4 regions of the Promicromonospora aerolata genome follow, and region 2 is predicted to be linked to each of the others. Evidence: riboswitches for the same ligand, from Rfam matches in the RefSeq annotation. Region 2 holds a riboswitch; each other region holds the start of a gene.
The links. Region 2 has a riboswitch for cyclic di-AMP ahead of ACFSL2_RS17035 (C40 family peptidase). Riboswitches for the same ligand answer to the same signal wherever they lie in the genome.
Positions count from the first base shown of each region.

Region 1: it holds a riboswitch for cyclic di-AMP, as region 2 does, so the genes downstream of both, ACFSL2_RS23510 (C40 family peptidase) here and ACFSL2_RS17035 (C40 family peptidase) in region 2, are expected to answer to the same signal.
Region 3: it holds a riboswitch for cyclic di-AMP, as region 2 does, so the genes downstream of both, ACFSL2_RS20250 (C40 family peptidase) here and ACFSL2_RS17035 (C40 family peptidase) in region 2, are expected to answer to the same signal.
Region 4: it holds a riboswitch for cyclic di-AMP, as region 2 does, so the genes downstream of both, ACFSL2_RS09225 (C40 family peptidase) here and ACFSL2_RS17035 (C40 family peptidase) in region 2, are expected to answer to the same signal.

Region 1 is NZ_JBHUHF010000001.1:5,299,097-5,306,205, reverse strand. Features, by position in the region: gene ACFSL2_RS23520 (ABC transporter permease) at 1-242, shown strand, start outside; gene ACFSL2_RS23515 (phytoene desaturase family protein) at 322-1,902, opposite strand; cyclic di-AMP (ydaO/yuaA leader) riboswitch at 2,034-2,199, shown strand; gene ACFSL2_RS23510 (C40 family peptidase) at 2,201-3,121, shown strand; gene ACFSL2_RS23505 (NAD(P)-dependent oxidoreductase) at 3,249-4,226, shown strand; gene mutM (bifunctional DNA-formamidopyrimidine glycosylase/DNA-(apurinic or apyrimidinic site) lyase) at 4,299-5,357, opposite strand; gene rnc (ribonuclease III) at 5,350-6,135, opposite strand; gene rpmF (50S ribosomal protein L32) at 6,137-6,331, opposite strand; gene ACFSL2_RS23485 (YceD family protein) at 6,334-6,930, opposite strand; gene coaD (pantetheine-phosphate adenylyltransferase) at 7,062-7,109, opposite strand, start outside.
Region 2 is NZ_JBHUHF010000001.1:3,823,196-3,830,304, reverse strand. Features, by position in the region: gene ACFSL2_RS17050 (ion transporter) at 1-241, opposite strand, end outside; gene ACFSL2_RS17045 (GlsB/YeaQ/YmgE family stress response membrane protein) at 452-718, shown strand; gene ACFSL2_RS17040 (hypothetical protein) at 766-1,668, shown strand; gene ACFSL2_RS17035 (C40 family peptidase) at 1,815-2,564, opposite strand; cyclic di-AMP (ydaO/yuaA leader) riboswitch at 2,566-2,762, opposite strand; gene ACFSL2_RS17030 (hypothetical protein) at 2,928-3,839, shown strand; gene ACFSL2_RS17025 (C40 family peptidase) at 3,968-4,663, opposite strand; gene ACFSL2_RS17020 (SRPBCC family protein) at 5,017-5,463, opposite strand; gene ACFSL2_RS17015 (PASTA domain-containing protein) at 5,530-6,087, opposite strand; gene ACFSL2_RS17010 (SigE family RNA polymerase sigma factor) at 6,084-6,644, opposite strand; gene ACFSL2_RS17005 (winged helix DNA-binding domain-containing protein) at 6,748-7,109, shown strand, end outside.
Region 3 is NZ_JBHUHF010000001.1:4,524,696-4,531,804, forward strand. Features, by position in the region: gene serC (phosphoserine transaminase) at 1-626, opposite strand, end outside; gene ACFSL2_RS20245 (metal-dependent transcriptional regulator) at 710-1,426, shown strand; cyclic di-AMP (ydaO/yuaA leader) riboswitch at 1,603-1,777, shown strand; gene ACFSL2_RS20250 (C40 family peptidase) at 1,780-2,574, shown strand; gene ACFSL2_RS20255 (universal stress protein) at 2,739-3,710, shown strand; gene ACFSL2_RS20260 (aspartate aminotransferase type Ic) at 3,795-5,075, opposite strand; gene rocD (ornithine--oxo-acid transaminase) at 5,092-6,441, opposite strand; gene ACFSL2_RS20270 (hypothetical protein) at 6,561-7,109, opposite strand, start outside.
Region 4 is NZ_JBHUHF010000001.1:2,031,147-2,038,255, forward strand. Features, by position in the region: gene ACFSL2_RS09205 (ABC transporter permease) at 1-596, opposite strand, end outside; gene ACFSL2_RS09210 (ABC transporter substrate-binding protein) at 610-2,226, opposite strand; gene ACFSL2_RS09215 (serine hydrolase domain-containing protein) at 2,330-3,715, opposite strand; gene ACFSL2_RS09220 (FAD-binding oxidoreductase) at 3,941-5,290, shown strand; cyclic di-AMP (ydaO/yuaA leader) riboswitch at 5,445-5,599, shown strand; gene ACFSL2_RS09225 (C40 family peptidase) at 5,599-6,402, shown strand; gene ACFSL2_RS09230 (purine-cytosine permease family protein) at 6,633-7,109, shown strand, end outside.

The sequences.
Region 1 (7,109 bases), 1.5 Mb from region 2:
CACTGGTGGGCTATCTCCTGTTCGCGCTGGTCGTACCCTCGCTGTCCAGCCAGCTGGCCATGGCCGTGGAGTGGTACGGCGCCGCCGCGCCGTGGCTCGACCTCACGCACGCCCAGTACGCGCTGCTCGGCGAGACCGTCACGGGCGAGCAGTGGACCCAGCTCGGCCTCACGGCGGCACTGTGGATAGCCGCCCCGTTCGCCGCCGGTCTGTGGCGGCTCCGGCGCGCCGAGATCCGCTGACTGCGCTGGTCAGGCTGACCGGGCGAGAACGGGGTTGTGTTCCTCTGAGCACCGTTCAGGAACACAACCCCGTTCTCGCCTACTCCGTCAGCACCGACATGGCGGCCGCCCGGCCCGGGATCCCGCTCACGCCCCCACCCCGGCGCGCGCCCGCACCCGCCAGCAGGACCCGCGGGTGCGCAGTCTCGACGCCCCAGCGCCCGGCGTCGTCGTCGGACTCGGCGAAGGGCCAGCCGAGGTCCCGGTGAAAGATGTGCCCGCCCGGCAGCCCGACGTCGCCCTCCAGGTCGACGGGGCTGCGCACCTCGAGGCAGGGGGCGCCGTCGGCGTCGAGCGCGAGCACGTCCTCGATCGGCTCTGCCAGCACCGAGTCCAGGGACGCGAGCGTCGCCCGGAGCGCCTGGTCCCGTGCGCCGTCCGGGTCCGCACGGAAGAGGCGGGCCGGCATGTGCAGGCCGAACAGGGTGATGGTCTGCGCGTCGGTCGCGGCGAGCTCCCGGCCGAGGATGGTCCGGTCGGTCAGGGTGTGGCAGTAGATCTCGCTCGGCGGTAGGTCGGGAACCTGCCCGGCGGCCGCCTGTGCATGCGCGTGCTGGAGCTGGGTCAGGGACTCGTTGACGTGCAGGGTGCCGCTGAACGCAGCGACGGGGTCGACACCGTCGCGCAGCCGGGGCAGGCGGGTCAGCAGCATGTTGACCTTGAGCTGGGCGCCCTCGGGGGAGGTGCCGGGCGCCGCGGGCTCGCCGCCGAGCAGCCGGTCCAGCTCCGCCGGGGCGCAGCCGGCGAGCACGTGCCCCGCGGTGACGCCCTGCGTGCGTCCGTCGGCGTCGGTCCAGGCGACCTCCGCGCCCGCGGTGCCGGGGTCCACCGCGGTGACGGTCGCCGAGGTGACGATCGTGGCGCCGGCCGCCAGTGCGGCGTCGCGCAAGGCGCCCGAGACGGCGCCCATCCCGCCGACCGGCACGTCCCAGTCGCCGGTCCCGTTACCGATGACGTGGTAGAGGAAGCAGCGGTTCTGCCGCAGGGTCGGCTCGTCGACGTCGGCGAACGTGCCGATCAGACCGTCGGTGGCCGCGACCCCGCGCACGACGTCGTCGGCGAAGGTGCGGCGCAGCGCCGCACCGAGGGGCTCCTCGAAGAGCGAGCGCCAGGCTTCCTCCCCCACACCGTCGACCACCCGGTCGCGCACGACCGAGCGTGGGAGCAGCGGCTCGGTGAGGGTGGGCGCGAGGCGTCGGGCCACCTCGCCGGTCATGGCGTAGAAGCGCCCCCAGGCCTCGAAGTCGGCGTCCGACCCGGTGAGGTGACGGAAGGAGGCGCGCGTGACGGCGTCGTCCTGGCTGTCGACGAGGAGGCCGCCGTCGGCCACGGGTGTGTAGGAGGACCAGCGCCGGCGCTTCAGGGTGATGGGGAGCTCGAGCTCCTCGACCACCTGTCGCGGGAGGAGCGAGACGAGGTAGGAGTAGCGGGAGAGCCGTGCGTCCACCCCGGCGAAGGGCTGGGCCGAGACGGCGGCGCCGCCCACGTGGTCCGCTCGTTCGAGGACCAGGACCGACCGGCCGCCACGGGCCGCGTAGGCCGCGGCGGTGAGGCCGTTGTGGCCGCCGCCCACGACGACGACGTCGTACCGGGAACGCATGGAATCTGGCATGCACGTCATAGTCGCATGGGGCACTGATTACCAGCGAGGTTCCATCACAAGTTGGTATGTGACCTAATCGTGACATTTGCTCGATGGGCGGGTACGGTCATGACACCTCGCCAGTAACGGTGGGGTCCTGGTCCGGACGCCGAGCCCTGTCACCGGATCTGAGCAGCTACGACGTGACAGGGACGGGGGAACCAAGTAGGCCGGGCACGTGAGTGTCCTTGGGGTGAAGCCTCCTTGCGAGGCCGGGTGATCGCTCTCCCCATCCGAACCCGACAGCTCACTTCGTAGGCGTCCGAGGAGATCACTGGTGACCGTACTCACCGACCGCACCCATGACTGGGCGGACGACCAGGCAAACCGTCCCAGCAGCCGGGGCAGGCACCGCGCCGACGGCCCCGCGCTCACCCCCTTCACCGCACTGACCCAGACCGCCGCCGAGAACGCTGCCCGAACTGGCGCCATCGCGGTCGTCACGTCCGGCATGCTGGCGTCGGTCTTCACGCAGACCGCCCACACGGCGCCCCCCGAGACGCACACGCAGACGACGCTCGCCAACGCGACGCCGGTCAGCAACACCGTCGACTCCACGACCCGGGCCGGCTTCACCGAGAACCTCGTCACCAAGGTCGAGGTCACGCAGAACGCCGACTTCTGGGCCGAGCGCGGACGCGTGTCGGTGACGCCGTACGCCGAGACCGAGGCCGGCATCGCCGAGGCCAAGGCCAAGGCGGAGGCCGAGGCGCGCGCCGAGGCGGAGGCGGAGGCCGAGGCGAAGGCGAAGGCCGAGGCCGAGGCGGCCGCAGCAGCCGAGGCCGCAGCAGCCGCTGAGGCCGAGGCCGCCGCCGAGGCGGAGGCTGCTGCCGCCGTCGAGACCGTCGCCGACACCTCCGGCCTGGGCCAGCAAGCCGTCAACCTGGCCCTCGAGTACGTGGGCGTGCCCTACGTGTGGGGCGGAGCCTCCCCCAGCGGCTTCGACTGCTCCGGACTCATCCAGTACGTCTACGCCCAGCTCGGGGTCGACCTCCCGCACAGCTCGAGCGCGATGTCGACCGTCGGCTACCAGGTCTCCGCCGCCGAGGCCCAGCCCGGCGACATCGTGTGGACGCCCGGCCACGTCTCCCTGTACGCCGGCAACGGCATGGTCGTGGAGGCCCAGCAGCAGGGCACCCCCGTGCAGTACGGCGAGATGTGGCAGAACAACGCGGTGTTCATCCGCGTCACGGGCTGACCGCTTCTCGTACAGTTCTCCAGACCGGCCACGGGGTGGGTCGCACCGGACGTCCGGTGCGACCCACCCCGTGCTCGTCCGCGAGCACCGCGTTCGTCCATGAGCACCGTCCGGTAACGTCCCGGGCGTGAAGATCCTCGTACCGGACGTGCCCTTCGACCTCGACTTCCCGGCGCTCCTGCCCGACGCCGGAGCCTCCTTCGCTCCCGGCGGCCCCGACGTCGTCGCCACGTACGCGATGAACGACCCGATCCCCGAGGAGCACACGGACGCCGAGGTGCTGGTCACCTGGTCCAGCCCGCCCAAGATCGTCGCCGACGCCGCCCGGCGGCTGCCCCGGCTGCGCTGGGTGCAGACGCTCTCCGCCGGGCCGGACGTCGCGCTGGGAGCCGGGTTCGGCCCCGACGTGGTCATCTCGTCGGGCCAGTCCCTGCACGACGACACCGTCACCGAGCATGCCCTGGCCCTGGTCCTCGCGTCGGTCCGACGCCTCGACACGTCGCTGGCCGCGCAGCGGGAGCACCGCTGGGCCAAGGAGATCGCGTTCGCCCAGGCGGATCCCGTCACGGGCCGCGAGTACACGCTCGACGACGCGCGTGTGACGATCTGGGGTTTCGGTTCGATCGCCCTGCGGCTGGCGCCGCTCCTGACCGCGCTCGGCGCGCAGGTCACGGGCGTCGCCTCGCGGGCGGGCGAACGCTCCGGCTACCCCGTGGTGGACGCCGCCGGCCTGGACGCGCTCCTGGGCGAGACCGACCTGCTCATCTCGCTGCTGCCGGCCGTCCCGGCCACCCAGCACATTCTCGACGACCGCCTGCTGCGCCTGCTGCCGCCGTCGGCGCGCTTCGTCAACGTCGGCCGCGGCGCGACGGTCGACGAGGCGGCACTGGTGGAGGCCCTGCGGTCCGGGCGGCTCGCCGGTGCGGCGCTCGACGTCATGGAGACCGAGCCCCTGCCGGCCGACTCCCCGCTCTGGGACGCGCCGAACCTGATCCTCACCCCGCACGTGGCAGGCGGGCGGCCGCGCCGCGCGGCGCGGTTCCTGGCGGACCAGCTCACGACCTGGCGGGCGGCCGGCGACCTCCGCAACGTAGCCCCCCGCTGACCCTCCGTTGAGTGCTGGGTATGTGCGGGCTATTGGGCCGCATGCCAACAGATAGCCAGCACTCAACGAGGATTACGGGGTGCGGGTGCGCGGGGCGGGCTGGCAGACCGGGCAGCTGAATGATGAGCGGTTCATGAACGCGTCGCGGCGGACCAGAGCGCCGCAGCGGCGGCACTCCTCGTTCTCGCGGCCGTACACGGCGAGCGACCGGTCGAAGTAGCCGGACTGCCCGTTCACGTTGACGTACAGCTCGTCGAAGCTGGTGCCGCCCTGGGCGAGCGCCTCACGCATCACCTCGGCCGCCGAGTCCAGCACCCGCCGCACGTCCGCGACCCTGAGCTTGTCCGTCTGGCGTGCCCAGTGCACCCGCGCGCGCCACAGCGCCTCGTCCGCGTAGATGTTGCCGACGCCGGACAAGACCGTCTGGTCCAGCAGCGCGCGCTTGACCTGTGTCCGACGGCGGCGCACCCGCCGCACGAGGTCGTCCAGGTCCAGGTTCGGGTCGAGCAGGTCGCGGGCGATGTGCGCGACCGGCTCCGGCAGCAGGGGCAGGTCCGAGCCGTGCCCTGCCGGGACGGCCGACGGCGGGGTCGCGCTCCCCCGGGTCGGGACGTGGTCGTGCACCAGGTCCTGCACGCTCAGGTGTCCGAAGGTGCGCTGGTCCACGAAGTCGAGGTATCGCGCGCCGGAGGGCGCACCGGTCAGGTGCAGGCGGACCCGCAGGTGCGGGTGGCGCCAGTCGTCCGCGGCCGTCGCTCGCCCCGGCTCGTCGCCCAGCACCGCGGTCGGGGTCTGCTCTCCGCTGAGCACCGCCCCTCGGACCAGCAGCTGCCCCGACATACCGAGATGGGCGAGCAGGGCCGCTGCGGGGTAGGCCTCGACCGGCTCGGGCTGCACGGGCTGCACGGGCTGGACCGTGGCAGCCTCCTCCAGCGGCAGCCAGAGGAACTTGCCCCGGCGGACGGCGGCGCTCAGCCGCCGTCCGGCGAGCTGGTCACGGAACGAGCCGGGACCACCGTCGTGCCGGCGCACGCTGTACTCGCGGAACACCTCGACGTCACGCACGACGGCGCCGACGACGAGCCGGTCCAGACCATCGCGGACGGTCTCGACCTCGGGCAGCTCAGGCACCGGAGGCCGGGGCCTTGCTCTCGGAGCCGTGCACGGCGGACGCCTGATCGCCCTCGGGCTCGGACAGCGGGAACTTCTCCAGCAGCGTCCGGTAGGTCTCCTCGGCCGCCCCCTGCTCGGCGTGCTTCTTCGCGCTGCCGGAGCCGGAGCCGTAGGTGACACCGTCGATCACGACCGTCGAGTGGAAGACGCGCGCGTGCTCGGGGCCCTCGAACGTCGCGATGTAGTCCGGGGAACCCAGACCGCGTTCGGCGGAGGCCTCCTGCAGGGACGTCTTCCAGTCGAGACCGGCGCCGAGACCCGCCGCGACGTCGAGCGTCGAGTCCACGAGCCGGTGCACCAGCTCCCGCGACGTCTCGAGACCGTGCGAGAGGTAGGTGGCGCCGATCAGGGCCTCGACCGTGTCGGACAGGATCGAGTCCTTCTCGAAGCCGCGCGTGCGGATCTCACCCTTGCCGAGCAGCACGTACTTGCCCAGCCCGAGGGTGCGCGCGATCGCGGCGAGCGCGCGCTGCGACACCGTCGCCGCACGCATGCGCGCCAGATCGCCCTCCGACAGGTCGGGGTGCCGCCGGAACAGCGCCTCCGTGACCACCAGCCCCAGCACGGTGTCGCCCAGGAACTCCAGGCGCTCGTTCGTGGGGATGCCACCGGCCTCGTGCGCGAACGACCGGTGGGTCAGTGCCAGCACAAGAAGCTCGGGGTCCAGATGGACCCCGAGCTTCTCGAGCAGCGCGGTAGGTTCCGGCCTCGCCGGCGACGTCCCGCCCTTGGCCACGTCAGCCCGCGTGAACGGTCTTCAGGGCGTCGCGGTACGTGCGGCCCTTGTAGGTGCCACACGTCGGGCACGCCGTGTGCGGCAGCTTGTTGCCCTGGCACTGCGGGCAGGTGGTGAGGGTCGCTGCGGTGGTCTTCCACTGCGAGCGACGCGCACGGGTGTTGCTGCGCGACATCTTGCGCTTCGGAACAGCCACGGCTAGCTCTCTTTCGTCTCGTCCGACACGCTCGTAGATTCGAGCATGCTCTGAAGCGCCGACCAACGAGGGTCGACTACGTCATGGTGATGACCGGGATCGTCTGCCAGGCGTGCTCCGCACTCGGAGCACAGGCCGGGGCAGTCCTCCCGGCACAGCGGTTGAAATGGTAGTGCAGTCACGACCGAATCCCGAAGCGCAGGCTCCAGGTCGGCCATGTCGTCGTCGTCCAGGACGGATTCCTCGTCCTCGACGTCGTCGTCCCCCGCCTTGGCCGACGCAGCGGCCTTCTCGGGGTAGGCGAACAGCTCGGTGATGTCGACCGTGAGCTCACGGCTGATGTCGTCGAGGCAGCGGCTGCACTCGCCCTTTGCCGTGCCGCGGACAGTACCGGAGACCAGCACGCCCTCCATCACGGACTCGAGTCGAAGATCCAGCTCGAGGTCGGAACCTTCCGGGATACCGATCACAGCGGTACCGAGATCCGACGGCGCCTGCACGGTCGCGCTGTGCGTACGCATGGATCCGGCACGCCGAGACAGCTCGTGCGTGTCGAGCACGAGCGGTGAGTTCGGTTCGCGGGAAATAACAGGCTCCATGAAGGCAGTGTCCGAGAGGACGGTGAAGGGGGTCGGACCCGGCGCAATACCTCACGCCACGGGCCAAAAACCAATCCTACGACATGGATCGGGCCGCACGCGCGCCCGCAGGGGGTGACGGCCCTCACGGGCTAGCCCGTGGGCTGCCCCAGCGCCGACCGCAGCGCTGCCGTGACCCC
Region 2 (7,109 bases):
GCCGGCCGTTGGCGAACAGCCGCAGGAGCAGCTCGACGACGAAGAAGACGAGCATGGCGTGGTCGATCGTGTGCAGCACGGACAGCGCCGTCCCCGTCACCATGGTCTCCGCACCCAGCACCAGGGCGTTCGCCAGGATGACGCTGAGCACCAGGCGGCTGAACCACGTGCGTTCGAGCAGGATGCGGACCCTGCCCCGTAGCGTCCGCGGCTCGGCCTCCGCGCCGATCACCTGGTTCATCGACTCCCCTTGTCCGTCACGTGCCCGGAGGCCACGCTCCGGTACCACTTCTCGCACTTGCCCGGGCGAACTGTAGCGCGCCGATGGTCCGCCGATTCACCGGGCGCATTGTCCGGATATGCGCCTGATTCGGCGGGTCCGGTGGCGCGTTCGTTCAATCGGTGCTGGGGTGGTGCGCAAGCAGTCAAACCACTCTGGAGGAAACACACCATGGGCTTCTGGGCCTTTCTTATCCTCGGACTGATCGCCGGCGTCATCGCCCGCATCGTCATCCCGGGCAAGCAGCCGGGTGGCTTCTGGCTCACCCTGCTCCTCGGTGTGCTCGGCGCCATGCTCGGCGGCTGGTTGGGCGGCCTCATCTTCAACGTCGACCTGATGGAGAACTTCTGGTCCTGGTCGGCATGGCTCACCTCGGTCGTCGGCGCCATCATCGTGATCCTGATCGTCCAGGCGATCTTCGGCCGCAAGAAGGCCTGATCGCAGCATCCCGCGGCCGCGCCGTCATCGTCGTCCTCCTGGCGTCGTTGACCGGTGCGGCCGCGGTCTCGTGTGCGGCGGGCGGCCCACGGCCGCCGTCGTCCACCGTGGGCCCGGTACCCGACGACGTCGGCCCGCACCTCAGCGTCGAGGTGGAGCAGGGCCGTACGCAGTACGCCGACCGCGAGATCCTCCTGGCGGTCACCAACGGCTCGGACCGGACGATGACGCTCCTGGCCGGGGCGTTGCACGCCGACGGGTTCGGGCCGTCGCACCAGACCAAGGACCGCCCGCGTACCCTGCGGCCGGGCGCGACGCGGGACGTCTACGTCGGGCTGGGCGAGGCGGAGTGCACGGGGTTCCCGGCAGGGCCCGCAGAGCCGGAACCGGACGCCACACCGTCCGCCACGATCACGGTGGCCCTGGGCGAGGGCGACGACCACGGTCCGGCGACCGACCTCACGGTCCGCGAGGTGCGTGACACCGCCGGGCACCTCGCCCGCAACCACGCCGTGGACTGTGCCCGGGCAGCGGTGGAGACCGGCGTGCGACTCGCCGTGCAGCCCGACGTGCCGGTCGAGATGCGCGACGGCGAGCTGACGGCGTTCGTCACCGTGCGGGTCGAACCGGTCGACGGCGGCCCCGAGGTCACGATCGACCACGTCACCGAGACCACCCTCCTGACCAACCCCGACACCCGCGGAGGCGCCGCGGGCTGGACGGGGCGCAGGCTGGACGGGCAACGGTCCGGCGAGATCGTTCTTCCGGTGGTGCCCACCCGCTGTGACGCGCACGCCGTGGGCGAGGACAAGCGCGGCACGTTCCTCCCCGTGCTGGCGAGCGTCGACGGCACGGCGCAGCACGTGTTCTACGTGCCGATGCCGGACGCCGCGCGCGCTGCCCTGTACGACTTCATCGGGGACAGCTGCGGCTGGCCGGAGGCGGAGTAGCCGGGCCGAGCCCGACGTCACATGAGCCGGTGATCGACCCGGGCACGCGAACGGCGCCGCCTCCGGTGCCGGACGGTGACCCGGCACGGAGGCGACGCCTCGCGGTGCACTGCTACGGCGCTCGCGCGCCGGTGACTCAGACCACGTCAGACGACGCGGATGAACGTCGGGTTGTTCTGCCACATCTCGGTGTAGCGCACGGGCATGCCGGCGGCCCACGCCTCGATGACCATGCCGTCACCCGCATACAGCGCGACGTGGCCGGGCGTCCAGACGATGTCGCCGGGCTCGGGGGTGGTCACCTGGTAGCCCGAGTTGAGCTGGGCGGTGGACTGGTGCGGCAGAGGCACGCCGAGCTGGGCGTACACGTACTGGATCAGCCCCGAGCAGTCCATGCCCTCGGCCGGCGAGTTACCGCCCAGCACGTACGTGATGCCGAGGTAGTTGAAGGCGATATTGATGGCCTGCTGGCCCACCGGGACGGGGTCCGGTGCGTCGACCGAGACGACGGCAGGGCCTTCGCCCTCCTCGCCGCTACCCGTCTTGCCGTCCGCGTCGGACGAGGTGCCCAGGGCTTCCATCTCGATCGGCATCTTTGCGTCGGCCGGGACGGTCACGGTGGGGGAGTTCACGACGGCCTGCTTGGCCACTGCGGTGAGGGAGTTCAGGTCGACCGAGTTGAGCTTCGCCGTCTTCACGTCGGTCTTGAGGTCCATCGCCGGGGCCGCGTGGGCCGTCGTCGCGATGGTCGAGATCAGAACGCCACCTGCAGCTGCGGCGATGGCGCCGCGGCGGGCGACGGTGCCGGCGTTCTCCGTGGCGGTACGAGCAAGGATGGTCAGTGGTGTCATGGCCGGCCGGCTGTCACGATGCCGGCCGCGGATGGAGTTCGTCACCTAATGTCTCCTGTACCGCCTGCGAGGTCAGCTGTCGGGTTCGGGTAGGAGTACACACCCGGCCGCACGGCTACTGGGGGGTTCCGTCCGGCTTCACCCCGAGGGTGACGATCGTGCTGTCACCCGGGAAGTGGGTCCCCCGCTCCTGTCTCGAACGTCTGGTCATGAACCGGTGACAGGATTCGGCGTCCGGCTCACGGCTCCACCGTTGCGGGGGAGCAGAAGTCAAAGTACACACGTTCACGGAAAAAGTCACGATCGGGTTACGCATTACGGTCTGACCCCACGAAGGCGCAGATTTACGCCGTTCCGGTCTTGAGTGGTTATGACCGGCATCACACACATCCGCTACCGTTCGGCGGCATGGCCGAAAGTGCGTACCGCATCTCCGCCTGGTGGGTGCTTCTCATCAGTGCCGCCGCCTGGTGGCTCTGCGGCTTCCTCCCCTGGCTGCTTCAGGCGTTGTACGAGGTCACCGGCCTTGTCGGCGGTCCAGCGGTGGGCGGCGCAGGCTTTCTGCCCCTCCCGTACACCGCCGACGACGCGGTGGCCGGCCTGGTCGTCATGGCCCTGATCGGCGGCCTCCTCGGGGGCGCCACGGCAGGCATCCCGGCGTCGGCCAGGGCGGGGGCCGCCGCGGCGATCGTGGGCACCGTGCTGGCGATGGCCGCCACCGGTGGCACCTCCTGGTGGCTCGCGCTGCGGGGGAGCGTGCCCGGTGACGGTGCGCCGTTCGGGATGCTCGTGATCACAGGCGTCGCCGGATCGGTCGGTCTGGCGGCCGGCCTGCTGACCGCGCTCGGCCCTGCGCCCCTGCGTGGTCTCGCACTGGCGCTGCCGGTGGTGCTCGTCGACGGCTGGCTCTGGGGCCTCCTGCCGGGCAACGCGGTGTCCCCCACCGGCACGTGGTGGCTCTTCGCGGTGGCCCTGGGCGTCGCGTTCGGGCTCGCCGTGGACAGCAAGCCGATCGAGCTCCTGGGCTGGCTGCCCGCCGCCGCCGTCGTGTGGGTCCTGCAGGCCACCTGGCCGGCCCTCCTGGCCGTGCAGGAGAACATCTGGCCCGGGTCCGAGCTCACCGAGAACCCGCTCGTCGCAGCGGACATCGTCTGGAACGAGCTCGCCTCGGCGGCGATCGTGCCAGACGGGCACCAGCTCGGCGCCTGGGTGGTCGCCCTGTTGCTCGGCGCCACCATCGCGGCCCTCCGGCTCTCGCGCGAGGCGGAGCGGAAGACCGGCGAGGAAGCCGAGGACGAGCTCTCGCAGGCCTGGGCCTGAGACTGCTACCGGCCTCCGGTCGGTGGGCGTGCTCGTCGCGACGAGACCTTCGTCCGAGGCGCCACGAGCACACCCACCAGCCAAGGGGGCCGGCCAGCAAGGGGTGCCGGCCAGCAAACGGGTGCCGGTCAGTACGGGCGGATGTAGACCGCGTAGTCCTGCCACTGGGCGGTGTGGCGGACCGGTGTGCCGTAGTTGGCGGCCTCGACCACCATGCCGTCGCCCGCGTAGAGGGAGACGTGCCCCTGGGTCCACACGATGTCGCCGGGGATCGGCGACGTCACCTGGTAGCCGGAGGACACCATGGCCGACGACGAGTGCGGCAGCGGGACACCGAGCTGGGCGTACACGTACTTGATCAGGCCCGAGCAGTCGAAGCCCGTGCCCGGCGACTCGCCGCCGTACGTGTAGGCGATTCCCAGGTACTGCATGGCGATCGCCACGGCCTGGGCACCGATGGACCCGTCGGACGCGTAGTCCGGGGTGGCCGGCTCGGCCGGCTCGACCGCCGCGGCCGGCTCGGCCTGCGCCTCGGGTTCGGTGCCGGCCTCGACGACGGGCTCTGGCTCGGGCTCTGGTTCGGGAGCGGGGGTTACCTTGACGGCCTTGCTCTCGATGCGGAGCTTCGCATCGTTCGCGACCTGTACCGCCGGCGCCGCCGCGAGCTCCTTGCGGGCGTCCTGCGTCAGTGCGGTCATGTCGACGCTTGCCAAGCGGTTCGAACCGTCTCCCATGACGGCGTGTGCGCTGGGTGCGAACGCCGTCGCGAGAAGTCCGGACGATGCCGCGATCAGTGCACCCGAACGGGCTGCTGTACGGGTCACGGTCATCAGGGGAGTGCTAGGAGCATGATCGGCGCGGTGTCGACCGCGTCGGACGGTGGTACTCACCGATGTTCTCCAAGTCGCCGGTTGCGCGGGCCCGTACCGATCTGGGGAATGGGGCCCACGGTCGTGCCTCCGGTGGCACAACGGATCCGACGCTACATACGGGTTACGACCTTGTCTCGATCAGATAACAGTTGTCGTGAAGTATCAGGCTCTCTGGAACGCGCGTAATTTTTCGACCAGATGCCTTTTGCCAGCGTAAGAGGCCATTGTGAAGGGCAAGACGGACATCCGGACGGCACAAAAAAGGGGAAAAGAAATGTTGCGACACGCCGGTCTCCGGCGGCGTGTCAGCTCCTGTCCCGGGCGCGGGCCTCGGACTCGGACTTCAGGTCGGCCAGCTCCGTGTCGACGAGCTCTCGGGCCCTGGAGCCCTGGACCAGGTTCGTCAGCCCGGCGAGCATGCCGCTCTGCGCGACCACCAGGGTGACCTCGCACGCGGCGTCGGACACGGGTGCGACCTGGTGCGCGGCGCCCGTGCGGACACCAGGGGTGGTGCTCGACCAGGAGAAGCCGCGGCCCTCGACCAGGCCGTCGACCTCCCAGGTGGCCTGGGGGAGGCCGGGCTGCAGGACCTCGACGCGGGAGCCGACGGCAATCCTGGCCGCCGGCCGGACCAGGGTCACGCTGGTCATGGAGCTGGTCCAGGAGGGCATGCGCTCGACGTCGGACAGCACCTGCCAGACGATGTCGGCGGGTGCCTCTACCCGGGTGCTGGTGCGGTACGCGTGGGCCACGGGCCCCAGGCTACGCGCGGCTGCGGAGCGGCCGGTACGTCCGGAGGCCCGTGGCGAACCGCCAGGTCAGGGACCCGTGGAGAGCTGGAGGGTCACGATGGAGCCCCAGGTGCCCAGGGTGCCGGCCGCTGGGTCGGACGAGATGACGGTCCCGGCCGGCACCGTGTCCGACGTGGTGTCCACGACCGTGCAGGTGAGATGTGCCTGCTCGCAGGCGACCCCGGCGTCCTCGACGGTCATCGCGGTGAGGTCGGGCACCACGACGGAGTTCTCGACGGGCTCGCCCTCGTCGCTCGGCCGGTCGTCGTTGCTCGAGGTCGAGGGTGGTCCGCTCGGATCCGGCGACGGTTCCACCTCGAGCGTCATCGAGCCGCCGGGCAGGGCGGTCCCGGGGGCTTCCTGCGTGATGGCGGCCCAGGCGCCCCCGCCGAGCACCAGTCCCAGGGCCAGGGTGGCACCGCCGACCCGCGCGGCCCGCCGTCGTCGTGCGGCGGGGACCACGTGGGTGACGTCGACGTCGATGGTCGGCGCCACCCGGCCGACCCGGTCGCGCAGGATCTCCACGAACTGCTCGTCGTTGTTCATGACCCGCTCCTCACGCTCGTGGTGTCCGGTGTCGTTCATGACGTACCCGCCGCGTCCTCGGCCTCGAGCACCTCGCGCAGGCGGGTGATGCCGCGCGAGGCCGTGGACTTCACCGTGCCGACGGAGACGCCCACCGCGTCGGCGACCTCGCGTTCGGTGAGTCCTTCGAGGTGTCGGAGCACCACGATCCGGCGCTGCTTGGTCGGCAGCAGCAGTGCGCGGGTCAGGCGGTCGCGCTCGGCATGCTGATCGGCCGGGCTCTGGCCGGTGTCCGTCCGGTCGGGCAGGGCGTCGGAGGCCATGAGGACCTCTCGACGGCGCCGGCGCCACCGGTCAATCCGCAGGTTGGCGAGGACGCGCCGCGCGTAGGCGAGCGGTTCTCCCTGCCGGGCCTTCGGCCAGGCCAGGTACGTCTTCATCAGGGCCTGTTGCACCAGCTCCTCGGCCTGGTGGGTGTCACCGCACAACAACCAGGCGGTCCGTGCCAGGGCGGGAGCCGACCGGGCCATGAAGCCGGCGAACTCGGCCTCCGTGTCCGCCACCACCACGATGTCTATCGCCTGGACCTTGTCGGGGCTCGATCTCCCCGCGACCATCGGCATGCTCATGCCTCCTTCACGGTCCGGGAGGCCAAAAGGTTGAGTGGACGCTCGACAGCGCGTGTCGGTCCCTCCGTATCCTCGCCCGTATCCTCGCCGCATGGCCACGCATCGGCTCACCGTGCAGCAGGCACGTCGTATCGCGCTCCGTGCCCAGCTGCTCGACGCCCGGCGTCCGGTCGACCTGGTGCACCTGGTGGAGGACCTGACATTCCTCTCGGTGGACCCGACGTCGGCCCTGGCTCCCGCGGTCGACCTCGTCTGCTGGTCGCGGCTCGGCAACGAGTACTGGCAGGGCGCGGTGGACGACGCGATCTCCGACCGCATGCTGTTCCAGCTGCGCGGCACCGTGCGGTCCATGAGCGACCTGCCCCTCTACCTGGAGCAGATGGACCGGTGGCCGCAGAACGAGACGATGCGGCAGTGGCTCGCCGACAACGCCGGCTTCGCGCGCGAGGTGCT
Region 3 (7,109 bases), 700 kb from region 2:
GCGGGGGAGAGTACGGCGAGCCACAGTCCGCCGTCGGCCGCGAACACCTTCTGCGGTGCGAAGTAGTAGGCATCGGTCTGGCTGAGGTCGACGGGCAGCGCACCGGCTCCGGACGTCCCGTCCGTGAGCACGATGGCGCCGTCGGACCCGGCCGGCCGGAGCACCGGGGCGACCGCCCCCGTGGAGGTCTCGTTGTGCGGGGTTGCGTAGGTGTCCACGCCCTCGGCCGTCTCGAGGTAGGCCACCGTGCCCGGCTCCGCCGCGATCACCTGGGAGGGCTCGAGGAACGGGGCTCGCGACGTCGCGGCGGCGAACTTGCCGCCGAACTCGCCGAAGGCCGCGTGCTGCGCCCTGCGCTCCACGAGGCACAGGGTGGCGAGGTCCCAGAAGGCCGTGGCGCCTCCGTTGCCGAGCGCCACCTCGTACCCGTCGGGCGCGCCCAGCAGCTCCGTGACACCCTCACGAATGCGGTGCACCAGGTCCTTCACCGGCGCCCGTCGATGTGACGTACCCAGCACGTGCGCGTTCGCCACGAGATGATCGACCTGTCCCGGGCGCACCTTGGAGGGGCCGGAGCCGAAACGGCCGTCGGTGGGCAGCAGGTGTGGCGGGATAGTCAGTGGCACAGAACTAGACTAGAACCTGGGCCGACGCCCGGGCCGCACGTGTCCAGGGCGACTGGGCGGCTGTGCGCATGACGGGAGCTGACGTGACGGATCTGATCGACACCACCGAGATGTACCTCAAGACGATCTACGAGCTCGACGAGGAGGGCATCACGCCCCTGCGCGCGCGCATCGCGGAACGCCTGGGGCATTCCGGACCGACGGTGTCACAGACTGTCGCGCGCATGGAGCGCGACGGGCTGGTGATCGTGACCGGCGACCGGCACCTCGAGCTCACCGAGCTGGGCCAGGACAAGGCCATGCGCGTGATGCGCAAGCACCGTCTCGCCGAGCGCCTGCTGACCGACGTCATCAAGCTCGACTGGGAGCACGTGCACGTCGAGGCCTGCCGCTGGGAGCACGTCATGAGCGACCTCGTGGAGAAGCGCCTGGTGGGCCTGCTCGACCACCCGCACCACGACCCGTACGGCAACCCCATCCCGGGCCTGTCGGAGCTCGGTGAGGCCTATACCGACGTGCCGTTCCTGAGCGGTGTGATCTCGCTGCCGTCGGCGTTCGAGGCAGCGGCGAAGAAGGGGGTCAGGGGTGAGCCGCTCGCGGCGTCCCTCACCCGTATCGCGGAGCCGCTGCAGACCGACGTGGAGCTGCTCGCCCGCTTGTCCGACGCCGGCCTGGTGCCCGGCTCGCGCATCACCGCCGAGCACAGCGACGGCACCTACACGGTGACGGTCGACGGCGCGGGTACGGCGCTGGAGCTCGGTGAGGACCTGGCCCGCCACCTCTTCGTCGCGACCGCCTGAGCCGGTTCGCCGACCACCTGAGTCGGTTCCGAACCGTCCGGTTTGTCGGAAACCTGCCACCCAAGGTACGACACGTCATGGCATTCGTTGCCGGAACGTGACATTGAGGGTGAGGTCCGGTACGTTCAGACCGCTCCCGCGGAGTTGTTCGTGGGGGTCCTCGGACGGACGCCGAACTCTGTCACCGGCCGGGGTCCAATACGACCGCATGACAGAGGCGGGGGACCCACCAACGGGCGCCAGGGTGCGTCCTCGGGGTGAAGCCGGGCACTCCTTCGGGATTGCACGGCCGGGTGATTTCTCCCACCCGAACCCGACAGCTGACCTCGAAGGCGTACAAGGAGAGGTAATACGTGACTGCACGTACGACTCGCGCTCGTCATCGGGCTGCGCGACGACCAGTAACTCCGCTCACCGAACTCGCCCAGAACGCCGCGGTCGGCCGCCGTACCGCCGTCGCCGCCGCGGGTGGCGCGCTTCTCGTCTCGACCTTCGGTGGCGCGATGGCCGCACAGGCCGCGCCCGTCGAGGCCGGCCACGCGAAGATGAACTCGGTTGACCTCAACGCACTGACGTCGCAGGCCCGCCAGGCGCTGACCAACGCCCCGGTCGTGACCGTCGCACCCGACGCCGAGCTCAACGTGGAGAAGGCCGCGGTCTCCGTGGTCTCCGCCGCCGAGAACGAGGACTACCAGGCAGAGCTCGCCGCCGCCGAGGCTGCGGAGGCCGCCGAGGCTGCTGCCGCCGAGGCCGCTGAGGCTGCCGAGGCCGCTGCCACCACGACGGCCGCGTCCGTGGACGTGCCCGCGTCGGCGATCGGCAACTCCGTGATCTCCGTCGCGAGCCGCTACGTCGGCGTCCCGTACGTCTCCGGCGGTTCCTCGCCGAGCGGGTTCGACTGCTCCGGCTTCACCGCGTACGTCTACGGCCAGCTGGGCATCCCGCTGCCGCACTCGTCGGGTTCGCAGCCCAGCTACGGCACCCAGGTGCCGGCGTCCGAGGCGCAGCCGGGCGACCTGATGTGGACCCCCGGGCACGTCTCGATCTACGCCGGTGGCAACACCATGATCGACGCGTCCAAGCCGGGCACCGTGGTCGACTTCCGCACCATCTGGCAGTCGAACCCCACGTTCATCCGCATGGGCTGACCCCAGCCGCGCACGACCACCAGCCAGAGCGCCTGTCCGGACCATCGGGCAGGCGCTCTGTCGTGCCATCGTTCTGCAGTCGTCATGCCTCCGGATACCCACAACGTGCCCGCCGCCGGTAGCGTTGGGAGTGCAATGGTGCTTGGGCGAAGAAAGGTCTGGCGATGACGCGATCCGAGGTCGTACTGGTCGGGGTGGACGGATCGGCCGCTAGTCTGCATGCGCTCGACTGGGCGACCGCCTACGCACATCGTGTGGGTTGGTCGCTGCACATCGTGTGCAGCTATTCCCTGCCGTCGTTCACGGCCGCTTCGCTCGACGGCGGGTACGCCGCCCTCGACGACACGACCATCCAGGAGGGCGCCAAGTCGGTGCTCGCCGAGGCCGAGGCCCGCGTGGCCGACGCCGGGGTGCGTGCCACCACCGAGGTCGCCACCGGCGACGCGGCGGGTGTGCTCGTGGAGCTGTCCGCCGACTACGGGCTCGCCGTCGTCGGGACGCGCGGCAGGGGTGGATTCACGGAGCGGCTCCTGGGCACGGTGTCGTCCGCGCTACCCGCGCACGCCCAGTGCCCGGTCGTCGTGGTCCCGCTGCGTGCGGAGGCCAACCGAGGCGTCTCCTGGAGCGTGCCGGGCACTGCTGCCGGCGGTGCGGCAGAGACACCGACCGCCGTCGCGCCCGGCGCTGCCGAGATCCGGGAGGTGCGCCGCATCGTCGTCGGCGTGGACGGGTCGCCGCAGGCGGAGCGTGCGCTGCAGCACGCGATCGTGCAGGCCAACGCATGGGGCGCGGAGCTGACGGCGGTGACCGGCGTACCCGTGGGGAACACCGGCATGCTGGCGTGGCTGCCGTCCACGATCGACCGTGAGCAGGTGCTGGCCGACATCGCGGTGGGCATGGACGTGCTGGTCGACCGGTACGAGGCGGAGAACCCCGGCCTGCGGATCCGGCGGATCGTGCTGGACGGTACGGGCGCCGAGCTGCTGACGGAGTTCTCCACGGCGTCCGACCTGGTGGTGGTGGGCTCGCGTGGCCGCGGCGGGTTCCGCGGGCTGCTGCTGGGCTCCACGAGCCAGGCCGTGCTCCACCACTCGGCGTGCCCGGTGTTCGTGGTCAACAAGCACTGCAACGACTGACCGGTCAGGCGCCCTCGAACGTGTCAGACCCTCAGGTCACCGGAGTGACCTGAGGGTCTGACACATCGGGGCGGTGCTGACAGGTCAGTCGACGTGGGCGGCCTCTGCGGCCGCCAGCAGCACGCAGGTGGCCACGCCGTCCATCGCCGTGCGCACCTCGTCCAGCGGGGGCATCGAGGGCGCGAGGCGGACGTTCTTGTTCTCGGGGTCCTTGCCGTACGGGTAGGTGGCGCCCGCCGGCGTGAGGGCGATCCCCGCCTCCTTGGCCAGCTGCACCACGCGCGAGGCCGTACCCGGTGCCACGTCGAGCGACACGAAGTAGCCGCCCTTGGGCTCGTTCCACGACGCGACGTCGTACCCGCCGAGGCGCTCGGTCAGGATCTGCACCACGGCCTCGAACTTGGGCGCCAGGATCTCGCGGTGCTTGCGCATGTGCTCCCGCACGCCGTCGGCCGAGCCGAAGAACATCGCGTGCCGCAGGTGGTTGAGCTTGTCCGGGCCGATCGACGCCACCGACAGGTGCTTCTTGTACCAGGCGATGTTGGCCGGCGAGCCTCCGAGGAACGCGACACCCGCGCCTGCGAACGTGATCTTCGAGGTGGACGCGAAGAGGAGCACCCGGTCCGGGTGGCCTGCCTCGGCAGCCAGCGCGATGGCGTCGGGGCTCGTCACCTCGTCGTCGGTCAGGTGGTGCACCGCGTACGCGTTGTCCCACAGGATGCGGAAGTCCGGGGCGGCGGTCGGCATCGAGACCAGAGCACGGGCGACGGCGTCGCTGATGACCGCGCCGTCCGGGTTCGAGTAGGTGGGGACCACCCACATGCCCTTGATGGTGGGGTCCGACGCGACGAGCTCGGCCACGGCGTCGGCGTCCGGACCGTCCGGCGTCATGGGCACGGGGATCATCTCGATGCCGAGGGCCTCGCACACGGTGAAGTGCCGGTCGTACCCCGGGACGGGGCAGATCCAGCGCACCTTCTCCTCGCGCGCCCACGGCTTCGGCGACTCGGGGAAGCCGAACAGCTCGGCGAACGTGACGACATCGTGCATGAGCGTGAGCGACGCGTTGCCTCCCGCGAGAAGCTGCTCCACCGGTACGTCGAGCAGCTCGGCGAAGATGCGGCGGACCGCGAGCCCGCCGTCCAGCCCGCCGTAGTTGCGCGCGTCCGTGCCCGTGTCGTCGGCGTGCACACCGATCCCGGGCAGGGCGAGCAGGGGCTCGGCGAGGTCGAGCTGCTCGGCCGACGGCTTGCCGCGCGTGAGGTCCAGCTTCAGGCCCTTGGCCTGAAGGTCTGCGTAGGCCTGCTGCAGCTCGTGGAGGGCCGGGAGCGTTGCGGTGGTGTGGGACGACGTCGTAGTGGTCACCCCTGGGAGCCTACGCTCAGCCGGCGCTCGGTGACAGTTCGGAGCGCTCGTCCTGGTCGCCGGCGGTGGTGCGGTCCGCGATCTTGCCCGTCCCGGCCGTGTCGGCCGTCTCGCCCGTGTCGGCTGTCTCGCCGGTCTCGCCGGGATCGGCGTCGCGCAGCGCCACCAGGGACTCCTCGAGGATGTCCAGCGCCATCTCCAGCTCGGGCTGGACGATCGACAGGGGCGGCGACAGGCGGACGGCTCCGGTGCGGGTGTCCTTCGCGAGCACGCCGCGTTCGAGCAGCGCCTCGCACAGCTCCCTCCCGGTGCCGAGCTCAGGGGCCAGATCGATGCCAGCCCACAGGCCCACGGTGCGGGCCTCGGTCAGCAGCTCCCGCCCGACGAGTGCGTCGAGCCGCTCCCTGAGCACCTTGCCCGACTCCGCGGCTCGCGCCTGGTACTGCCCCGTCGAGAGCAGGTCGAGCGCGGCGATACCGACCGCGCACGCCAGCGGGTTGCCGCCGAACGTCGAGCCGTGCGTTCCCGGCGTCAGGACGCCGAGGATCTCGGGCTTGCCGACCACCGCCGACACGGGGACTATCCCGCCGCCCAGTGCCTTGCCGAGGCAGGCCAGGTCGGGCCGCACGTCCCAGAGCTCGCACGCGAGCGTGGTGCCGGTGCGGCCCAGCCCGGACTGGATCTCGTCGGCGACCAGGGCGATGTCCTGCGTGGTGGTGAGCTCGCGCAGCCCGGGCCAGAACTCGTCCGGAGGCACCAGCACGCCGGCCTCGCCCTGCACCGGCTCCATCAGGACCGCGACCGTGGTGTCGTCCACGGCCTCGGCGACCGCGTCGAGGTCGCCGAAGGGGACCCGCCGGAACCCGGGGGCGAACGGGCCGAACCCGTCCCGCGTGGTCGGGTTGTCCGAGAGGCCGACGAGCGTGGTGGTGCGGCCGTGGAAGTTCCCGTCGGCGACGATCACTGTCGCCTCGTCCTCGGGTACGCCGCGGACGTCGTACCCCCACTTGCGGACCGCCTTGATCGCCGTCTCCACGGCTTCCGCGCCGGTGTTCATCGGCACCACGACGCTGTCCTCGCCGCCGGTGGTCAGCGGCCCGACCACCTCGACGAGCCGCTGCGCGAACTCCTCCAGCCGGTCATGGTCGAACGCGCGCGAGGTGAGGGTGACCTGGCGCAGCTGCGTCATCGCCGCCGCCACCAGGCCTTGGTGCAGGTGCCCGAAGTTCAGGGCCGAGTACCCCGACAGGAAGTCGAGGAACTCGTTGCCGTCCGTGTCCCACACATGCGTACCGTGCGCCCGCGCGATCATGATCGGCAGTGGGTGGTACGTCGGGGCGAGTGCGCCGTGCGTCGTGTCCGCCATGATCTGCAGCCTAGGTCGGGACTTCGGATCCCGCCGAGCAGGTGTGCGATATCCGCTGCTCAGCCGCCTGGCGGCCGCCGAACGGCACGTCGTGCCAGAGCACGGCACGCCCGGCCGGGCTACTTCTGCTTCTGCTCGATGACGCGGGGGAACCGCTCCGGTGGGGTGCCGAAGGCGATGCGGGACTGAGCGATCACCGTGTGGCCGAGGGCGCGCGCGCCGACCCAGCCCACGACCGCACCGACACCGAACGGCAGGATGCGGCCGAGCATCAGGCTGCCCTGCTTGGCGATCTGCTTCTGGATGAACCGGTGCGTGAGCGCCTTGTTCACCCGGTGCAGCGTGGTGCGCGGCATGCTCGTGAGCAGCACCTTGCCCCACGCGACGCCGGAACCGCCGATGGCGTTCTCGACGTCCTGCGCGCCCTTGTCGCCGAGGACGGTCGCCAGGAGCAGCGCCCGGCGTCGCGGGACGTCCTCGACCTCGATGCCGTGCACGTCGGCCACCGCGAGCGAGAACGCCGCCGACGAGGCGAAGAACGTCGCCACGTCGCTCGTGGACAGTGCGACGCTGGCTGCGGTGCCGACGGCCGGGATCGCCGCCGCCGCGCCGACGGCACTGCCCGTGGTCTGGATGACCCGCAGGTACTCCTTCTCCAGGAGCTTGAT
Region 4 (7,109 bases), 1.8 Mb from region 2:
AGCCAGCCCAGGGTGACGCCGAAGACCCACACGAGGGCGACGGCGAGCAGGAAGTCGGGGATGGTCGCGAGGAACACGCTGGTGCTCGCGAAGCCGAGCTCCGTGCGCGGCGCCCGGCCGCGCCGGGTGGCCACGGCGACGGCCACCCCGACCGGGACGGCGACCAGCACGGCGGTCAGGAAGGCGAGCAGGGCGAGGGTCGCCGTGGCGGGCAGGCGCTGCGCGATGGTGTCCGCGACGGGCAGCTGAGAGCCGAAGGAGGTGCCGAGGTCACCGGTCAGCAGGTCGCGCAGGTAGGTGACGTACTGCGCCCACAGCGGCTGGTCCAGGCCGAGCGACTCGCGCCGCGCCGCCACCAGCTCCGCCGACGCGGTGGGGCCGAGGGAGGCGCGCACGGGATCGCCGGGCACCAGGTGGATCATCAGGAAGGCGGCGGTGACGAGCACCCACAGGGACATCAGCAGCCGCCCCGACCGGCGTACGGCGAAGCGTGTCCAGCGGTGGTGGGCGAGCCCGACCAGCGTGCCGGGCCGGGCGAGCCCGGCGCGCTGGTCGGGCTGGGCGGGCCGGGTGTCGGCCGGGGGCCGGGTTGTCATCGGCGGCTCGCCGTCAGCTCAGGACGCGGATGCTGGTGGGCACGATGGACCCGGTGCTGAGGAACTCCGCGCCGTTGCCGTAGATCTTGACGAGGCTGTTGGCGAACGGCGTGACGTCGGTCGCCTCGACCAGCGCGGTCTCCCCCGTGAGCCAGGTGTCGCAGCCTTCCGCCCCCTGCATGGTCGTCGCCTCGCCGACGGCGGCCGTGTAGTCCGCGTTGTCGATGGCGGCGAAGTTGTTGCCGCCGTCCGCGACGGCCGGCCCGGACAGGAAGCCGACGAGCTGGTCCGGGTTGCTGACGTTGATGGGCTCCCAGGCCACGTCCCACGCGCCGGTGCCGAACAGGATCTCGGACAGCTCGGTGGTGTTCTTGCCCGTCGCCTCGACGTCGACGCCCAGGTCGGTCCACGCCGCCGTGGCCAGCTCGGCGGCGGACGCGCCGCCCGCGCCGAGTGCGGTGTCGTGCAGGAAGGCGATGGTCAGCGGCTTTCCGTCCTTGGCCCGCACGCCGTCGTCGCCCAGGGTCCAGCCGGCGTCGTCGAGGGTGGCGGCCGCCGCCACCGGGTCGTGCTCGGGCAGGGCACCGGTGATCGAGTCGCCGGTGCACGCGGCCGGGCTCACGGTGGCGAGCGTGGTCGGGGGGCTGCCCTTGCCCGAGGTGAGCACCTGCCGCAGTTCCGCCAGGTCGAGTGCCTGGGCCAGGGCGGCGCGCACGGCCGGGTCGGCCGTGACGTGGCCCTCCGCGTGGTTGTACCACTGCTCCCCGAGCAGCCCCGCGGACTCGGTCGAGTAGAGGCCGGCCGCCTCGATCCGCTCGGTGTCCGGGCCGATCACCTGCACCGCGTTGACCTCGCCCGAGAGCAGCAGGTTGGCCGACGTCGTCTCGTTGGCGATGATCCGCACGTTCACCGTGGCCGGCGTGCCCGGTTCCGTCGTGGCGGCGCCGTCCGGGCCCCACGCGTAGTCGTCGCGGACCGAGTACGTGTAGTGGTCGTCGGGCGCTGCCTCGTCGAGCACGAACGGTCCGGTGCCCGCCGTGCCCGCGGCGAGCGTGTCGCGGTCCGCGAGGCCGGAGTCGCAGACCATGGCCAGGCCCGCGAGGCCCTCCAGCAGGAACGGTGCGGGTCCGGCGAGCTCGAGGGTGAGCGTGTCGCCGTCGGCCGACGCCGTGACGCCCGCGGGGAGGAACGCGCCCAGGTACGGGCTCTCGTTGGCCGGGTCAGCCACGTGCTCGATGTTCGCCGCCGCCGTCTCGGCCGTGAACCCGGAACCGTCGGCGCAGGTGACGTCGTCCCGCAGGGTGAACGTCGCGGTGCTGCCGTCCACCGACCACTCGGTGGCCAGCGACGGCACCACCTCCGTGGACTCGGGGTCCACGGCGACAATCGTGTCGTACGCGAGCCGGCTCATGCCGATCACGGAGCTGGTGGCGGACGCGTGCGGGTCCAGGTTGCCCGGGTCGGTCGCCAGGGCGAGCGTGAACGTCCCCGCGGTGGCGTAGCCGCCGTCGGACGCGGTGTCGTCGCCGCCCCCGGAGCAGGCGGCGAGGGCGGTGGAGGTCAGGGTGAGCGCGAGCAGCAGCGCCACGGGGCGCACGGCCCGTCCGGGCGGGGCGGTCAGCAGGTTCACGGGGGTCCCTCTCGTCGGGTCGGCCCTGCGGCGTCGGTGCCGTCGGTGCCGGATCAGCTCGGTGCCGGGGTCGGCTCGGTGCCGGGTCAGCTCGGTGCCCGGGTCAGCCCACCGCCCGCGCGACCGCGCGGCCGTAGTGGATGAACGCGGCCCGGCCGGTGCCGTCGTCGCCCAGGAAGGCGTAGACGGTGTGCACCCCGTTCACGGCGTCGACGGCGATCAGGGCGTCGTCGGCGTACCGCACCAGCTCCGTGCGGAACGGCTGCTCGCCGATCTCGGCGAGCACGTCCTTGGGGGTGCGGTCGAGCCAGACACGGCCGGCGGCGTCCCGGCTGACCACCAGGTCGTAGATGGTGTCGGAGTACGTGCCGGCGCACCGGCTGTCGTCCACGGCGCCCGGCTCGGCCGGCGGGACGGGGCGGTCCGCGAGGGTGACGCCGGCGAGCTCGCTCGTGAGGTACTGCACCACGTCCCGGTAGAGCCCGAAGACGTCCCCGCCGTTGGTCAGCAGCGCCACCGCGACGTTCGCGCCGGGCACCACCCGCAGGAACGCCGCCTGCCCGATCGTCCCGCCGTCGTGCGAGACGACGGTGCCGCCGGCGGCCCGGGAGATGGTCCACCCCAGGCCCCACGCGTCGCCCATCGCGCCGATGTCCGGCACCGGCACCTGCTGCGTCTGCATGGCGGCCACGCTCTGCTCGCTCAGCACCCGCGTGCCGTCCGGGGCCAGGCCACCGGCCAGGTGCATGCCCGCGAACGCGACCAGGTCGCGCGAACGCATCGCGAGCATCGACCCCGCCGCGACGTTGGACCGGGCCAGCGCCCAGACCGGCGCCGCCGTCCAGCCGCCATCCGGGTCCTGGACGTGCCCCACCGCCGCCCGGTGCAGGATCGCCTCGTACGGGCTCGGCGCCACGTGGGTCAGGCCCAGCGGCTCCGCCAGGAGCCCGGTCAGGGCCCGGTCGTACGACATCCCGTGCAGCACCTCGACCAGGCGTCCCAGCAGCGCGAAGCCCACGTTGTTGTAGGAGAACATCGCGCCGGGCGCGAAAAGCTGCGGCAGGCCGTGCAGCTCCGCCAGGTACTTCTCGATCGCGTCGTCACCGCGGCCCGTGTCCGTGAAGACGTCGCCCTCGAACCCGGCCGTGTGGCACAACAGCTGGCGGGTCGTGATGCTGGCGCTTGCCCCTTCGTCCGCCACCCGGAACTCCGGGAGGTACGTGCGCAGCGGGACGTCGAGGTCGAGCGTGCCGTCGTCCACCGCCCGCATCAGCAGGGACGTGGTCCAGAGCTTGGTGACGGAACCGATCTGGAACACGGAGTCGGTGGTCGCCTCGACCCCGGTCGCCGTGCTGAGCACGCCCGACGCCGCGTCGACGATCTTGCCGTCGACCAGCACCGCGACGCTCGCGCCCGGCACCTGGTGGCGCCCGACGAGCTCGGCAAAGTGATCGTCAAGCCAGGTCGAGAGCGAGTCGGGAGATGTCATGGCGTCAGGCTAGGGAAAGCCCCGCGCGCAGTGTTCGTCCGGCCGGACAAGGAGGCGAGGGGCCAGTTGTGCGGGCCGACGAACCGCGTCGTCGCCAGACCGGGATCGGTGGTCGGCGACGCAGGTGTGGTGCGGGTCACCCGGCCCGCTGTCACACTCACCCGGTCCCCGGCGTCTCTTGTGGGTCCGGTGCCTCGCGCACCAGTCCCCTGCAGGAGGTACGTCATGACCCCAGAGCTGGAGACCCTTCGCCGTGACTTCGCCGGCGACATCATCGTGCCGGGCGGCGCCGGGTACGAGGCGGCGAGCCGGACCAGGCTCGTCGCCGGCAGCCCGGCCGCCGTGCTGCGCCCCAGGACCGTCGGCGACGTGCAGGCGGCCGTCCGGTTCGCGGCCGGCGCCGGCGTCCCGCTCGCCGTACGCGGCGGGGGCCACAGCTTCCCCGGCTTCGGCACCAACGACGGCGGCACCGTGATCGACCTCGGCGCGCTCGCCGACGTCGAGCTCGTCGACGAGGACCGCCGCCTCGTGCGCATCGGCGGCGGCGCGACCTGGGGCCGGGTGGCCGACGTGCTGGACCCGTACGGCCTCGCGATCTCCTCGGGCGATACCAGGAGCGTCGGCGTGGGCGGTCTGACCCTGAGCGGCGGCATCGGCTGGATGGTGCGCAAGCACGGCCTGACGCTGGACAACCTGGTCGCCGTGGAGCTGGTCACCGCCGACGGGTCGGTGGTGACCGCGAGCGCGCAGGAGCACCCGGAGCTGTTCTGGGCGGTCCGCGGGGGTGGCGGCAATCTCGGGATCGTGACCGCCTTCGAGCTCGTGGCCCACCCGACCACGGAGATCTTCTTCGGCAAGATCACCTTCCCGGCGGCGGAGGCCGCTGCCGTGCTCCAGGGCTGGGCCGGCCACCTGCGCACGGCGCCCGAGGAGCTGACCTCCCTCGTGAACCTGGCCAACCCGTTCGCCGGCGGCCACGCGGCGCCGGTCGAGCTCCACGTCGCGTTCGACGGCAACGACGCGGACCTCGCGGCACGGGCGGTCGACCCGCTCCGCCGGCTCGGCACGGTCCTGGAGGACGACGTCGCGCCGCGCGCCTATGCCGACGTCCTGGTCGACGGCGGCGAGCTGCCGCCGGGTCTCCGGCTGGTCGGCCACGACGGGTTCGTCGACCGGGAGTCGGCGCCGGAGGCCCTGCAGATCCTTGCCGAGGTGGGGACGTCACCCGGATCGCCGTCGATCGCCGTCCGGAGCCTGGGCGGCGCCGTCTCGCGGGTCGCCGACGACGCCACCGCCTACGCGCACCGCCGGGCGGAGCTGCTGGTCGCCACCATCGTCGGCGGCCCGGAGCCCGTCGTCGAGGCCGCACGTCCGGGCCTGGACGCCCTCTGGGACAAGCTCGCGCCGCACCTCAGCGGCGCGTACGCGAACTTTCTCGGGTCGACGACCGACGAGGACGTGGCCGCCGTCTACCCCGCCCGGACCTCCGCGCGGCTCGCGGCGGTCAAGCGGCAGTACGACCCGAACAACCTGTTTGCGGCCAATCACAACGTGCGGCCGGAGATAGCCGAGTGACGTATCTCATGTCGGACAATCCGGTCAAGGCGAACACTGACCGTCTCGACAGCCGTAATGCGATTGTGACTTTGGGGCCGATCGGGGTTACCGTCGCTCCGGTTCGCGGGAAGGCCGCGACCACTCGAGGCGGACGCCGAGCCCTGTCACCGCCGCGGGATCTGCACTGACCGGATGACAGGGACGGGGGAACCACGTAAGTGGGCACCATCGGTGTCCTTGGGGTGAAGCCGCACAGGTAGTACCGCGGCCGGGTCATTCTCCGATCCGAATCCGACAGCTCACCTCGTAGGCGTCAGGAGAACCACGTGACTACTCGCACGCCTGGGCGCCATCGTGCTGCTCGGAAACCCATCACCCCGCTGACCCCCCTGACCCGTGCCGCGGCGCGGGGCATCTCCGGTGCCGCACGTCGGGGCGCCGTCGTCGCCGCCGGCTCCGGCCTGGTCGTCACCCTGCTCAGCGTCCCCGCCGACGCCGCACCGGTGGCCGACCACAGCACGGCGACGGTCGACGTCGACGCGCTGACGCAGACCTCGCAGACCTCGGTCACCCAGGCCGCGGCCGCGGAGGCCGTGACCACGGCACCGGCCGTGCAGGTGGCCGCCGACAGCAAGTTCACGCTCGAGACCGGCACCATCAAGGTGACGCCGGCCCCCGAGCCGGAGCCCGTACCGGAGCCCGAGCCGGTCGTCGAGGAGGTCGTCGAGGAGGCCGAGCCCGTCGAGGAGCCTGCCCCCGAGCCCGTGGAGAAGGTCGTCGAGGAGGCCGTACCGGCCGCCGCCACCGACGTCGTCTCCATCGCCCGGCAGTACATCGGCGTGCCGTACGTCTGGGCCGGCAACACCCCGGCCGGGTTCGACTGCTCCGGCTTCACCTCCTACGTGTTCGCACAGGTCGGCATCGACCTGCCGCGCACCTCCTCGGAGCAGCGCTACGCGGGCACCGTGGTCTCGGCTGCCGAGGCGCAGCCGGGCGACCTCATCTGGAGCCCCGGCCACATCGCCATCTACGCGGGCGGCGACATGCAGATCGAGGCGCCGGTGCCCGGCCAGACGGTGCACGAGTCGCAGATCTGGCAGGACAGCCCGACCTTCATCCGCGTCGGCTGAGCCGGAGGCGCAGCGCAGGGTGCGGGCCGAGGAACGAGGCACGCGCCCGGAGCGGAGCCGCAGGCTCAGCCGAAATCAACAGAGGCTGAGCCGGAGGCGCAGCGCAGGCTCAGCCGACATGAACTGAGGCTGAGCCGGACGCCCCGCTCGACCAGCAAGACCACGAGGGCCCGCACCGGCACGGTGCGGGCCCTCGTGCGTACCCCGGGCCGGATGGCATGATCACCGCCATGAGCGTCCCCACGGCGGTCGAGACCAACGCCCTGAACACCATCGACGAGTCCGAGCGCCGCGGGTCACCGCGCAGCCTGTTCTGGCCCTGGTTCGCGGCCAACGTGTCCGTGCTCGGGCTGGGCTACGGCTCCTACCTGCTCGGGTTCGGGGTCTCGTTCTGGCAGGCGGTGGTCATCGGCATCGTCGGCATCGTGGCGTCGTTCCTCTTCTGCGGCTTCATCTCGCTGGCCGGAAAACGCGGCTCGGCGCCCACCATGGTGCTGTCCCGGGCGGCGTTCGGCGTGCGCGGCAACAAGCTCCCCTCCCTGCTGTCCTGGATCCTCACCGTGGGCTGGGAGACGGTGCTGGTGGCGCTGGCGACCCTCGCGACGTCGACGGTGCTCGGTGCCCTCGGCTGGGGCGGCGGGACCGTCACCAAGGTCGTCGCCCTCGTGGTCGTGGCGGGCATCGTGGTGGCAGCGGGCGTCTTCGGG